3 regions of the uncultured Bacillus sp. genome follow, and region 1 is predicted to be linked to each of the others. Evidence: riboswitches for the same ligand, from Rfam matches in the RefSeq annotation. Region 1 holds a riboswitch; each other region holds the start of a gene.
The links. A riboswitch is a leader RNA that binds a small molecule or an ion and turns the genes downstream of it on or off. The one in region 1 is predicted to bind thiamine pyrophosphate.
Positions count from the first base shown of each region.

Region 2: another riboswitch for thiamine pyrophosphate. It lies ahead of Q5C82_RS16920 (acetylornithine deacetylase); the one in region 1 lies ahead of thiU (HMP/thiamine ABC transporter substrate-binding protein ThiU).
Region 3: another riboswitch for thiamine pyrophosphate. It lies ahead of tenA (thiaminase II); the one in region 1 lies ahead of thiU (HMP/thiamine ABC transporter substrate-binding protein ThiU).

Region 1 is NZ_CATYRA010000009.1:109,645-113,870, reverse strand. It holds gene Q5C82_RS15510 (ABC transporter ATP-binding protein) at 1-773, opposite strand, end outside; gene Q5C82_RS15505 (ECF transporter S component) at 760-1,359, opposite strand; gene thiU (HMP/thiamine ABC transporter substrate-binding protein ThiU) at 1,361-1,963, opposite strand; TPP riboswitch at 2,060-2,172, opposite strand; gene ykoG (two-component system response regulator YkoG) at 2,275-2,961, shown strand; gene Q5C82_RS15490 (ATP-binding protein) at 2,965-4,226, shown strand, end outside.
Region 2 is NZ_CATYRA010000011.1:71,215-75,440, reverse strand. It holds gene pgeF (peptidoglycan editing factor PgeF) at 1-116, opposite strand, end outside; gene Q5C82_RS16925 (YlmC/YmxH family sporulation protein) at 278-523, opposite strand; gene Q5C82_RS16920 (acetylornithine deacetylase) at 606-1,886, opposite strand; TPP riboswitch at 1,974-2,076, opposite strand; gene Q5C82_RS16915 (ABC transporter ATP-binding protein) at 2,089-2,883, opposite strand; gene sigG (RNA polymerase sporulation sigma factor SigG) at 3,037-3,819, opposite strand; gene sigE (RNA polymerase sporulation sigma factor SigE) at 3,959-4,226, opposite strand, start outside.
Region 3 is NZ_CATYRA010000003.1:91,282-95,507, reverse strand. It holds gene Q5C82_RS06245 (monovalent cation:proton antiporter family protein) at 86-1,930, shown strand; TPP riboswitch at 1,992-2,100, shown strand; gene tenA (thiaminase II) at 2,182-2,889, shown strand; gene tenI (thiazole tautomerase TenI) at 2,867-3,484, shown strand; gene thiO (glycine oxidase ThiO) at 3,468-4,226, shown strand, end outside.

The DNA of each region.
Region 1 (4,226 bases):
AGGTCACACACTTTTGGAATCGCGATGCCCATTTGCTTTAGAGTTTCCGCTTCGTGCTGAAATAGATCTTCCGTCCGGCCATCGAGCGCTTTTTTGCCTGCTTTGTCCAGCACGATTGTTCTCTCAATCCAAGGCGTCCATTCATCAAGCTGGTGCTCAATGACGAGGAGGCTGAAGCCTTTTTCTTGCTGAAGATCTTTCATCATGTGAACGAACTCCCGAGCTGAATAAGGATCTAATAAAGAAGTTGGCTCATCTAACATAATAAGCTCAGGCTCCATCGCCAAAATACAGGCGAGAGCCACTTTCTGCTTTTGTCCTCCTGACAGTGCAGATATTGTTTTTTCTTTTAAATGGGTAATACGTAATTTTTCTAATACGGCATCAATCTTCTCTGTCATCTCTTCTCTCGGAACCTGCAGATTTTCCAGCCCAAAAGCGATTTCGTCCTCAACCGTCAGCATGCAAAACTGCTGATCCGGGTCCTGAAAGACGACCCCGCAATGCTGAGCAATCGTTTCGGAGGTTTCAGCGTCTGTGACCGGTTTTTGAAATAAAAATACATGTCCGGACTGTATGCCGTCGCAAGCCTCCGGGTAAAGACCGTTTAAACAAAGGGCGAGCGAGCTTTTTCCGCACCCGCTCGGCCCCAGCAATAAAGCGCATTCCCCTTTTTGCAGCGAAAACGAAATGTTTTGAAACACCGGTTTCTCGTCTTCTTCATAAGAGAAGCTGAGCTGGTCAACCGTCAGGAGCTCATCAAAGGCTTGCATGTTCTGATGCCCGCTTCCGTTTCTTTTTCAGTTCCTTTCCGAGTGCCATTCCGTTTAACACACCCGTATAAGCAAGAGAGTCACTGATTGCTTTTCCGAGCAGCCCCGCAAGCAACGCGCCGGAAATCAGACGGATCACAAGCATAATAAGAAGATAACCTGGTGAATAGGCTGCATAGCCAGAAACAAAGAGATCGTAGAAAAAGCTGGCTACTGAAGATCCCATTCCTGCCAGCAGAAGGACAGGCAGAGAGTATACTTTCCAGCGCGTCGCGAGAAATACAGCCTCAGCCCCGAGACCTTGAACAATACCGATGACGATGACCATCGGGCCAGACGGATTTCCCAGCAGGCACTCAACGAGAGCGGCAATGATTTCAGAAACAAGCGCTGCGCCCGGTTTTCGAATAATGTACGCAGCGATGACGGAAACGATAAACCAAATGCCGTAAATCGGTTCATAGGCGATTGGCCCGAACATACCTGCAAGTACGTTTCCGAAATGCGTGAATAATAAATAAACAACGGCAAAAACGATACTGATAACGGACATGATGACAATTTCTTTTACTTTCCAGCTTTTCATTTTATCCCTGCTTTCTGTTTTTTCTTGATGGACTGTTAGCCGAGAGATTCACAGTCATGGTTACGTGGTTTGTTTGCTGTTCAGCCATGCGGAAAACGGCCTCCAGTGTTCTGAACACGTCATGCGCATCCCCGTCAAGCTCACTCGCATAATGGACACCTTGTACGAAGGTGCCTTCTGCTTTCGCAATATCGAGAGCTTCCATGATCAAGCCCATATAATCCGGCTCATTCATCGGATAAAGCGCAAATTGGCACGGCGCTTCCGCGAACAGGCTTCGGACAGCATCTTCATTGACACGCTTATCGTTTACAGAAAGATATGTATCTCCCTGTGTATCGCCCGGGCATCCGATGGAAAACGTCCCGTTCATGACGATGTGTTTTTCGCTGTTCGCCGCATAAAGGTAAATGGCTTTGGCAGCGTCGAATACATGATCAATCGATCCGCGCAAGACTGTGCTGATATGATCTGTTTTCGTCCAAACCTTAGATGTGTCGGTTTTTTTCAGCGCTGACTTGATCACACTGATAAAATCATCCGTCATCGGGTATAAAGAGAACCGAAAACCGGCGATTCTGCTTGTCCCGCAAATATGATCCATTTCTCCGACCTCCTGTTTTTTTGGTAAAATAAAAAACTGCATATCCTAAGGGAATATGCAGTCATAGATCGATTAAGCGCACAAAAAAATACACCATTCGGTCAACCTGCACTTCCCCACGCTGGTATTATCCAGATCGGGTCATAAGGGATCAAAGCGCGTGTTTGCGCGCTTTATCTCAGCCAAAAACAGCACCCCTAGTGCTTTCCGTATACAATTTTTTATTTTGACATCATAATAGATGATAAGAATCATTTTGTAAACAATGAAATCATTTTTTTTCATATAGGGACAGGAGAGGATGATCAAATTTGGAAAAAGGGCACATATTAATCGTGGAAGATGAGGAAAAAATCGCCAGGGTGCTCCAGCTTGAATTGGAATATGAAGGATATAATGTCACCATTAAATACAATGGCACTGAAGGACTGAATGCGGCCGCGGAAGGCAGGTATTCCTTAGTGCTTCTAGACGTCATGCTTCCGGGACTTAGCGGCCTGGAAGTGCTGCGCCGCTTGAGAAAAACGGATCAGCAGACACCGGTCATTTTATTAACGGCACGCGACAGTATCCCTGATAAGGTAACAGGGCTGGACATCGGTGCGAATGACTACGTCACCAAGCCGTTTGAAATTGAGGAATTGCTTGCGAGAATCAGGGTGGCGCTGCGCCAAAATGGAACAAAAACAGAAGATATCGACACCTTTCTTACATATGACGACTTGCGGGTGAACGAAAAAACCCGTGAAGTGAGGCGCGGAGACAAAGAGGTGGAATTAACGCCCCGGGAATTTGATTTGCTCGTCTATATGCTGAAACATCCGCAGCAAGTGCTGACACGGGAACAGATTCTAAACTCTGTATGGGGATTTGATTATATCGGTGATACAAATGTGGTGGACGTTTACATCAGATACATCAGAAAAAAACTGGACTATCCTTACGAAAAACAGCTGATCCATACTGTTCGAGGGGTCGGCTATGCCATTAAGGGGTAAACGATGAAGCTGAAGACCAAGATTCATCTGTACACATCAATATCGCTGCTGGTTTTATTAATTTTGGTCCATACCGCAGTCTATCTCATTTTTTCGTCCGCGCTGACCTCAAAGGATGCAGGTAGGCTTGCGGATGAGACGGATAACATTGCCGAAGCGCTACATGCTGCTGAAACAGAAGGAGTCGCTTTGCAGGACATGCTGCAGGCTTATCTTCCGGCAAACGGCATGGTTCGTGTAGTGAATGGTGATCAAAAAGCCGTCATGACCATGACAAAAGAAAAAGCGTATAAACATTTTCCAATCTCTTATCACAGCGGGGAAACGGTAGATGTAAGGAAACATGACGGCAAACTGTTTGCTGAGGCTGCTGTTCCCGTTATTTGGACCGATGGGCAAGTGGTATCTCTTCAGCTGGTTGAAAGGCTGGAGAACACAGAGGAGAGTCTGTTTCTGCTAAAAATCATTTTAATCGCTGCAAGTGCTGCTGTCTGTATCGCTTCTTTTTTTGCCGGCAGCTTGCTTGCCCGCCGTATCATCAATCCGATCAGACGATTAATGATGACGATGAAAGACATACAGCGGGAGAAAGCATTTAAAACAATTTCTTTGGAAGGTCAGTCGTACGACGAGTTATATCAAATGGGGCTGACATTTAATGAGATGGCGATGATGCTGAAAGAGCATTATGATAAACAGCAGCAATTCGTTCAAGATGCTTCACACGAATTGAAAACCCCGCTCACAATTATAGAAAGCTACAGCAGCCTGATGAAACGGTGGGGGGCAAAAAAACCGGAAGTGCTTGAGGAATCGATAGAAGCCATTCATTCAGAAGCGGTGCATATGAAAAAACTGACCAATCAGCTTCTGGCGTTGGCCAAAAGCCATAAAGGACTTGAGCTTGACCTCAAAACAATCGATCTGGTTGAAGTATCGCGCGCCGTCATGCAAACGCTCCAGCCCGTCTATCAGCGTGATATTTTGCTTGAAACTGATAAGGAGAGCCTGTTTGTTGCAGCTGATGAAGAACGCATCAAGCAGCTGCTGACCATTTTGCTCGATAATGCCATAAAGTATAGTGAAAAAGCCATTGTGTTGTCGGCCGGAACGAGGAATGGCCGGCCGTTTCTGTCTGTTAGAGATAAAGGCATCGGAATACCTGAGGAGCATATCCCGCACCTGTTCGAACGGTTCTACCGGGCGGATGAGGCACGAAACAGAAAAACAGGCGGAACGGGTTTAGGCCTTTCCATTGCCAAGCA
Region 2 (4,226 bases), on a different contig from region 1:
CCGTTTTTCGTAGTAAATCCGGCAATGACTTCTCTGTTGTTTTGATTCGTTTGTGTCCAGTCTTGTATCATGAGTGTCGAGGGTGTGGTAAGACTGAATGGGTGATATGTATTCATGATGATCCAACCTTTCGACAAACATTTAAAAAAGCGGAATTTCCCACTTATTTTACCACATCTTTCTGCATTCGTTGAGCGCCGATTTGTATATTTCTAAATGAAATGTGCCGGAAGAATCCAGACTTCCGGCATTTGCCAATCCGCAGCAGACGAACAAGTTATGCATGCGGTTCATTTAATCGGACCAAGATTACATCTTCCCCGATTTTTACTATATTTCGCCATGGAATGACCAATTCCTCTTCTTTTCCAAAAAATCCGAGAACTTTCCCATTTCCACCTAGTATGATCGCCTGAATTTTTCCAGTGGTCACATTGATATCTATATCACCAATGCTCCCCAGCTTTTTTCCGTTTGAGACATTGACGACATCCTTCACCTGAAATTCTGAAATGCTGATCATTCCATCACGTCCTTTTTCCGTCCTTTTTTCAAGTATATGAACGGGCAGGCTGAACCTTGTCAGCAAGAAGAAATTTTCATGGTCACTGTTCTTTTTTACGGCTGCACCAGCTGATGATAAAATTGAGCATAATTTTCGTATAATCTACCAGTTGCTCAATCGATACCTCCTCGTTCACGGCGTGTGCATTATGCAGATCTCCAGGTCCGTAAATCACGCTTGGAATGCCGGCATTATACAGCCATCCTCCGTCTGTAACGGATTGAGAAACGTCCATAACCGGGCGCTCACGTTTCACTTTCTCATGAGACGCTGTAAGCGCTGATACGCCTGGGTGGCCAGGGTCAACTTCCAGTGCCGGAAAAATTTCTCCTCTGTCTTCAATCATAGATGAACCTCCCCACTTGAAGACAGGGCGGTTTTCCCTAAGCCAAATATCACTGTCACTCAGCCGGTTAATGTAATCTTCTATTTCTGCTGCCACTTGTTCATGAGTTTCATTCGGGTAAAAATGGACTGTGATCCACAGCCGGCACTCGTCCGCTATAAAAGCCGCATGTCTGCCGCCTTCTATGACAGCCGGGTTTATCGTATTTGTGCCTGGTTTAAAACCGGGATACCTTTTCATGATAGACCAGTGGCGCTCCAGTTCTCCGAGCCCCGCAATGATTTTTGCCATTTTTTCAATTGCGCTTGCCCCGAATGTTCCTCCGCCTGCGTGAATCATATTCCGCCTCGTCCCATCATGAAACGTTTGACTGCTTTTGATTTCAATCCATCCTGTAATGACACCGCCTTGACCTTGAATATGCATATCGCTCGTATCCGCGACAACTGCAAAATCAGCATGATAGCCCCTCTTGCAGCATTCAAGCGTGCCGGCTTCTCCAACTTCCTCCCCGATAACCGATTGCAGAATAAAATCACCGGGAAGTTCAATGTCGGCTTCACGAATCAATTTCACCGCAAACAGCACACACGCCATTCCGCCTTTCATATCAGAAGCGCCCCGCCCGATTAAGAGACCGTTTTTTTCAATTGGATGAAACGGATCATGCTCCCACTCCTCATCCTCTTTTACCTCTGCCACATCTACATGGCCATTGATGATCAAGCTATGATAATCTGCTGAATCTGTTCCCTTTAGTAGACCTACAACATTGGGATCTCCTGGGTACACGTCCCATTTATCGATCGAGAATCGCATTTCCTTTAAAAACCCAGCAATCCAAGACTGAATGCCGTCGGTATTTCTTGCAGGCGGAGCAGGTGTTTTATAGGAAATCAGCGTTTTTGCTAGCTGAATAAGCTCCTCCTTTTGATCTTCCACCTTTGTTAACAGAGAGTCTATTTGTTGATTCAATGCGATCCGCTCCTATTCTTTAAAATCAAAAAAGCCGTTTCAAATGTTATGAAACGGCTTAATAAAAACAAACAGAGTCCTATGTACTCCGTTTTTTCACCGCTTCCCTCCGCTGGCATGATCCAGATCAGGTCAAAAGGGTTAAGACAAATGTCTCTCTCAGCTTCGCAAAGCACCCCTAGGATGAATCGATATGTGTTTGTCAGGCATTCGTTATCGGCTCGGCTCTTGTTAAAAACGGCCGATCCTGATTCCATAATACATGGATTGGCGTATCAAAAAAAGCGGAAAGTATGTGATCAGTAAGCATTTCCTTTATTGCTCCCGATTTAAAGACCTCTCCCTGTTTTAACAAAAGGGCTTTGTCAAAGACCGGCAAAATTTCTTCCGCATGATGAGTCACGTAAAGGATCGATGGCGCATTTTCTTTATTTGCAATGTATGTAATCGTGTCTAACAGCTTTTCCCGGGCAATAAAATCCAGCCCTGTGACCGGTTCGTCCAGTATCAGCAGCTCCGGATCAGCCATAAGCGCTCTTGCAATCAGGGCTCTTTGTTTTTCTCCTTGAGAAAGGGTTTCATAGCGGCGGTCGGCAAATTCAATTGCTCCCAAGTCCTCTAACAAACCAATCGCTTTTTCCCTGATTTCTGCACTTGGTGTTTCATATAATCCAATCGAAGCGTAAGCTCCGCTCAAAGCAATTTCAAATGCTGAATCTGCCGGATAAAATTTTTGCTGAAGCGCCGCTGAGACGAGGCCGATTTTCCGTCTAAGTTTCTCTCCAAGCTCCGTTTTACCAAATTCATGGCCAAGCACCTCCATCTCGCCCGATGTTGGAAAATAATATGAGCAAAGCATATTTAACAGGGCTGTCTTTCCGGCGCCATTCAGTCCGTAAAGCACCCAATTTTCCTTTTCTTCCACCTTCCAATGAATATCTCTCAGTATCCATTTTCCATTCCGTTTTAGTGAGACATTGTCAAGCTGCAAAATCATCGTGGTCCTCCTCTTTACTGCCCTTTTATAATTATTTAAATTTTCATAAAACTTTGTACGAACTAGGATACCTTATTTTTTCCAAAACGTAAACCGCCCGCAATCAATAGAAAAGCCTTTAAAACACAATCGTTTTAAAGGCTTTCTATTTCATTATTGATGGATATTTTTATTCATTTGTTTGATAGCCGCTTTTTCAAGTCTGGACACCTGTGCTTGGGAAATCCCGATTTCCTCGGCTACTTCCATTTGAGTTTTCCCTTGGAAGAATCGCTTTCTCAGGATCATTTTTTCCCTATCATTCAGTCTTCTCATGCCCTCTTTTAAAGCCAGCTCTTCAATCCATTGTGAATCTTTATTGCGCTCATCACTGATTTGATCCATCACATAGATCGGGTCTCCACCGTCGTTATAGATCGGTTCAAATAGAGAAACCGGATCCTGGATGGCATCAAGCGCAAACACGATTTCCTCATGCGGTACTTCAAGAACTTTTGCGATGTCTTCTGCAGTCGGCTCCTTGCTTGTCTCACTGATTAACCGCTCTCTTACCTGAAGTGCCTTATAAGCGATATCCCGGAGTGATCTTGAGACACGGATCGGGTTATTATCGCGTAAATACCTGCGGATCTCTCCGATAATCATAGGTACAGCGTATGTTGAAAACTTAACATTGTGGCTTAGGTCAAAATTATCAATGGATTTCATTAGTCCGATGCAGCCGACCTGAAATAAGTCATCAACATACTCTCCTCTGTTATTAAATCTTTGAATGACACTTAAGACAAGACGCAAGTTCCCGTTTACAAGCTTTTCTCTTGCTGAATCATCGCCTTCATCCTGCAGCTGCCTAAACAGCTTTCTCATCTCTTCATTCTTGAGTACTGGTAATTTGGAGGTATCCACCCCGCAGATTTCGACTTTATTTCTCGACACTTTTTTCCCTCCCTACAGGAGCTGCTGTACAACGTTAAGTATCTCCTTGGGTGGGAAAAATATGCACTTTACTCAGACCGAAAAAAAGTCACAATTGGCAAATCCTTGTAGAATCAAGGGATTACCCGCAAAAAATTTTTTACACCATTTTGTTGAATTCTTTTCGCAATCTTTTAATGATTCGTTTCTCAAGACGAGAAATATAGGACTGGGAAATCCCCATCATATCCGCTACATCCTTTTGGGTCTTTTCCTCTTCGCCGACAAGACCAAAACGGAGTTCCATGATTTGTTTTTCTCTCTCATTGAGCTGTTCAAGCGCTTTTTTCAAAAGCTTTTTATCTACGTTAGCTTCTATGTCTTTTGTGATGATGTCATCGTCAGTGCCAAGCACATCAGAAAGCAAA
Region 3 (4,226 bases), on a different contig from region 1:
ATCGCGTTATGTTTTTTTAAAAATTGAGGTTTTGTTCTTTGATTAAGAACTGGAATAACCCTGATCTAAAAAGGAGGTTCTGATTATGGCGCATACATCTGTCGCATCTTTAGTTGTTGTACTTATCGTTGCATTTTTGACACCCATCCTTTTGCATCGGTTTAAACTCAGCATCCCGGTTGTTGTTGCTGAAATCATTATGGGATTGATCATAGGAAAAAGCGGCCTTAATTTAGTTGTGGAGGGTGACACATGGCTCCAGACGCTTTCTATGCTCGGATTTATCTTTTTAATGTTTTTAAGCGGGCTTGAAATTGATTTTTCATCGTTTGAGAAAGGAAAGAAAAAGCAGCTTATGCCGAACGGCAAAGAAGCGCCTAATACGTTTGCTGCGGCATCTATCATTTTTGGCGGTATTTTTATTTTATCATTGCTGCTGTCCTATGGGTTCGTCTTGGCAGGATTTATCGAAAATGCATTCTTAATGACGCTTATTATTTCAACAATTTCATTAGGCGTTGTCGTTCCAACATTAAAAGAAGAACGAATCATGAATTCAAATATCGGGCAGATTATTTTGCTCGTTGCTGTTATTGCTGATTTGGCTACGATGATTCTTCTTGCTGTTTTTTCTTCTTTATACGGAGAGGATAGCGGAAACATGTGGCTTCTGATGATCCTGTTTGCAGCCGGAGTGGTGCTTTACTTTTTCGGCCGGATCTTCAAACATCGCTCTTTTGTTCAATCCATGTCAAAAGGGACGATCCAGATCGGAACGCGCGCGATTTTTACGTTAATTATCGTACTCGTTGCCCTGTCTGAATCACTTGGGGCAGAAAATATTCTCGGCGCTTTCTTAGCAGGTGTTCTCGTTTCCCTTCTTTCACCAAACAAAGAACTTGTTCAGCAGCTGGATTCATTCGGCTACGGGTTCTTAATTCCGATTTTCTTTGTGATGGTCGGTGTGAAGCTGGATATATGGACCCTTTTCCAAGATCCGAAAATATTAATCATGATTCCACTTCTGCTTTTGGCGCTGTTAGTAAGCAAAATCATTCCTGTCCTGTACTTGAAGAAGTGGTATGATAACCGAACCGTTTTGGCATCTGGTTTCCTGCTGACATCAACTCTTTCGCTCGTGATTGCCGCTGCGACAATCGGCCAGCAGCTTCACGTGATCAGCGCAAATATGTCAGGAGCGCTGACGTTAGTAGCCGTCATTGCCAGTATTTTTTCGCCGGTCTTCTTTAAAAAATTGTACAAACGGGAAGAGCAGCCGGAGGAGAAAAAGACGATTACGTTTATCGGTGCAAACCAAATGACATTACCTGTTACTCTTGAACTGCCGGAGGAAGAGTATGATGTGCGTGTTGTACACGTCTACCAAGAGAATGCGGAGGAAAAGCTGTCAGAATCAGTATTTACCGTCGAAACGATTTCTGACTATGAACACGAGACGCTTGAATCACTCGGCATTTTTGATACGGATATCCTCGTTGTTGCGACAGGTAATGAAGACATGAATGCGGACATTGCATTACTTGCAAAAGAAAAAGGCACAGAAAGAATCATTGCCAGCGTAGGATCACCGGAGAATGAAGCAGCTCTGAAGGAGCAGGGAATCAGCATCTTTTCTATTCTGTTGTCAACAAAAACACTGCTTCGCGCTCTGATAGAAGCGCCTGGAGTCATGAGGCTTCTCACGAACCAGGAGTCTTCGCTGTATCAAATTAATATGGAAAACAGCACTTACGACGGTGTGATTTTGCGGGAATTCCCTTTAACAGGCGACGTCATCTTTGTCAGGATTTTCAGAGGTGTGGATAGCATCGTTCCACATGGGGACACAAGGCTGAAACTGGGAGACCGCTTAATTGTTACCGGATCTCGCGGGTACGTAACGGAGCTTAAGAAAACATTGGAAGGATAAACCTTGACCAAATAGGGATTCGTGTTAATATAGAGGTGCAGAACAATTCAATATGTATTCGTATAACCACTAGGGGTGTCCTTCATAAGGGCTGAGATAAAAGTGTGACTTTTAGACCCTCATAACTTGAACAGGTTCAGACCTGCGTAGGGAAGTGGAGCGGTATTTGTGTTATTTTACTACGCCAATTCCAAACCACTTTTCCTTGCGGGAAAGTGGTTTTTTTATTTATCAGACAGGGGGAATGACGTGTGAAGTTTTCAGAAGAATGCCGCAGTGCAGCAGCAGAATGGTGGGAGGGGAGTTTTGTCCATCCGTTCGTTCAGGGAATCGGTGACGGAACGCTTCCGATTGATCGTTTTAAATACTACGTGCTTCAGGATTCTTATTATTTAACGCATTTTGCGAAGGTGCAATCGTTTGGCGCCGCTTATGCGAAGGACCTTTATACAACGGGACGGATGGCAAGCCACGCCCAAGGTACATATGAGGCAGAAATGGCGCTTCATCGCGAGTTTGCGGAGCTGTTGGAAATCAGTGAAGAAGAGAGCAAGGCGTTTAAGCCTTCTCCTACGGCGTACTCTTATACATCCCATATGTACCGTGCGGTTTTGGGCGGGAATTTTGCTGAGATATTAGCGGCTCTGCTGCCATGCTACTGGCTGTATTATGAGGTTGGTGAGAAATTGCTGCAATGTGATCCGGGGCATCCGATTTATCAGAAGTGGATCGGCACATACGGCGGTGACTGGTTCAGACAGCAGGTCGAAGAGCAAATCAATCGCTTTGATGAGCTGGCGGAAAACAGCACGGAGGAAGTGCGGGCCAAGATGAAAGAGAATTTTGTTATTTCCAGCTTCTATGAATATCAATTTTGGGGAATGGCCTATCGAAAAGAAGGCTGGTCCGACCGCGGCATAAAAGAGGTGGAGGAATTTGGAGCTTCACGCCATAACTGATGACTGCAAGCCGGTTGAAGAGTTAGCGAGAGCAATCATAGCTATTCGGAATGAAGTTGATTTTATACACATTCGGGAACGGTCAAAATCGGCGGCCGACATTTTGAAACTGCTCGGGCTTATTTCCGAAGGCGGTGTTGATAAACGAAAACTGATCATGAATGGGCGGGTGGATATTGCGCTTTTTTCTACGATTCATCGTGTACAGCTGCCGAGCAGCAGCTTTTCGCCGAAGCAGGTCAGAGCCAGATTTCCTCACCTTCATATTGGTCGGTCGGTGCATTCGCTTGAGGAAGCAGTTCAAGCAGAAAAGGAAGACGCAGACTACGTGTTGTTCGGCCATGTGTTTGAAACGGATTGTAAAAAGGGTCTTGAAGGCAGAGGTGTGTCATTGCTGTCAGATATCAAACAGCGGATTTCCGTCCCGGTTATTGCGATCGGCGGAATGACGCCGGACAGATTAAGAGACGTAAAACGAGCAGGAGCAGAAGGTATTGCAGTCATGTCGGGAATTTTTTCTTCCGCTGACCCTTTGGAAGCTGCCAGACGATATTCCCGCAAGCTAAAGGAGATGCGCTATGAAAAGGCATTATGATGCAGTTGTCATTGGAGGCGGAATTATTGGTTCCGCGATTGCTTATCATTTAGCAAAGGAAAACAAAAACATCGCATTGTTTGAAAGTGGAACAATGGGCGGCAGAACAACAAGTGCTGCTGCCGGAATGCTGGGCGCCCATGCCGAGTGCGAGGAACGTGACGCGTTTTTTGACTTTGCCATGCACAGCCAGCGTCTGTACAAAGGTCTTGGAGAAGAGCTTTACACGTTAAGCGGTATTGATATCAGACAGCATAACGGCGGTATGTTTAAGCTTGCGTTTTCTGAAGAAGATGTGCTGCGGCTGAGGAAGATGGACGACTTGGATTCTGTCAGCTGGCATACAAAAGAAGAAGTTTTAGAAAAAGAGCCGTATACGGCTGGTGACATTTTCGGGGCAGCCTTCATTCAAGATGATGTGCATGTTGAGCCTTATTTTGTTTGTAAGGCATATGCGAAAGCAGCGAGAGCGCTTGGGGCTGAGATTTTTGAGCATACTCCTGTCCTGCAAGTTGAACGTGACGGTGAAGCGCTGTCCATCGAGACGTCGAATGGCAACATATGGGCGGATCATGTCGTGGTTGCCAGCGGGGTATGGAGCGGAATGTTTTTTAAACAGCTCGGGCTGAACAATTCATTTTTCCCTGTAAAAGGGGAGTGCTTGTCTGTTTGGAATGATGATATACCGCTGACAAAAACACTTTACCATGACCATTGCTATATCGTACCGAGAAAAAGCGGC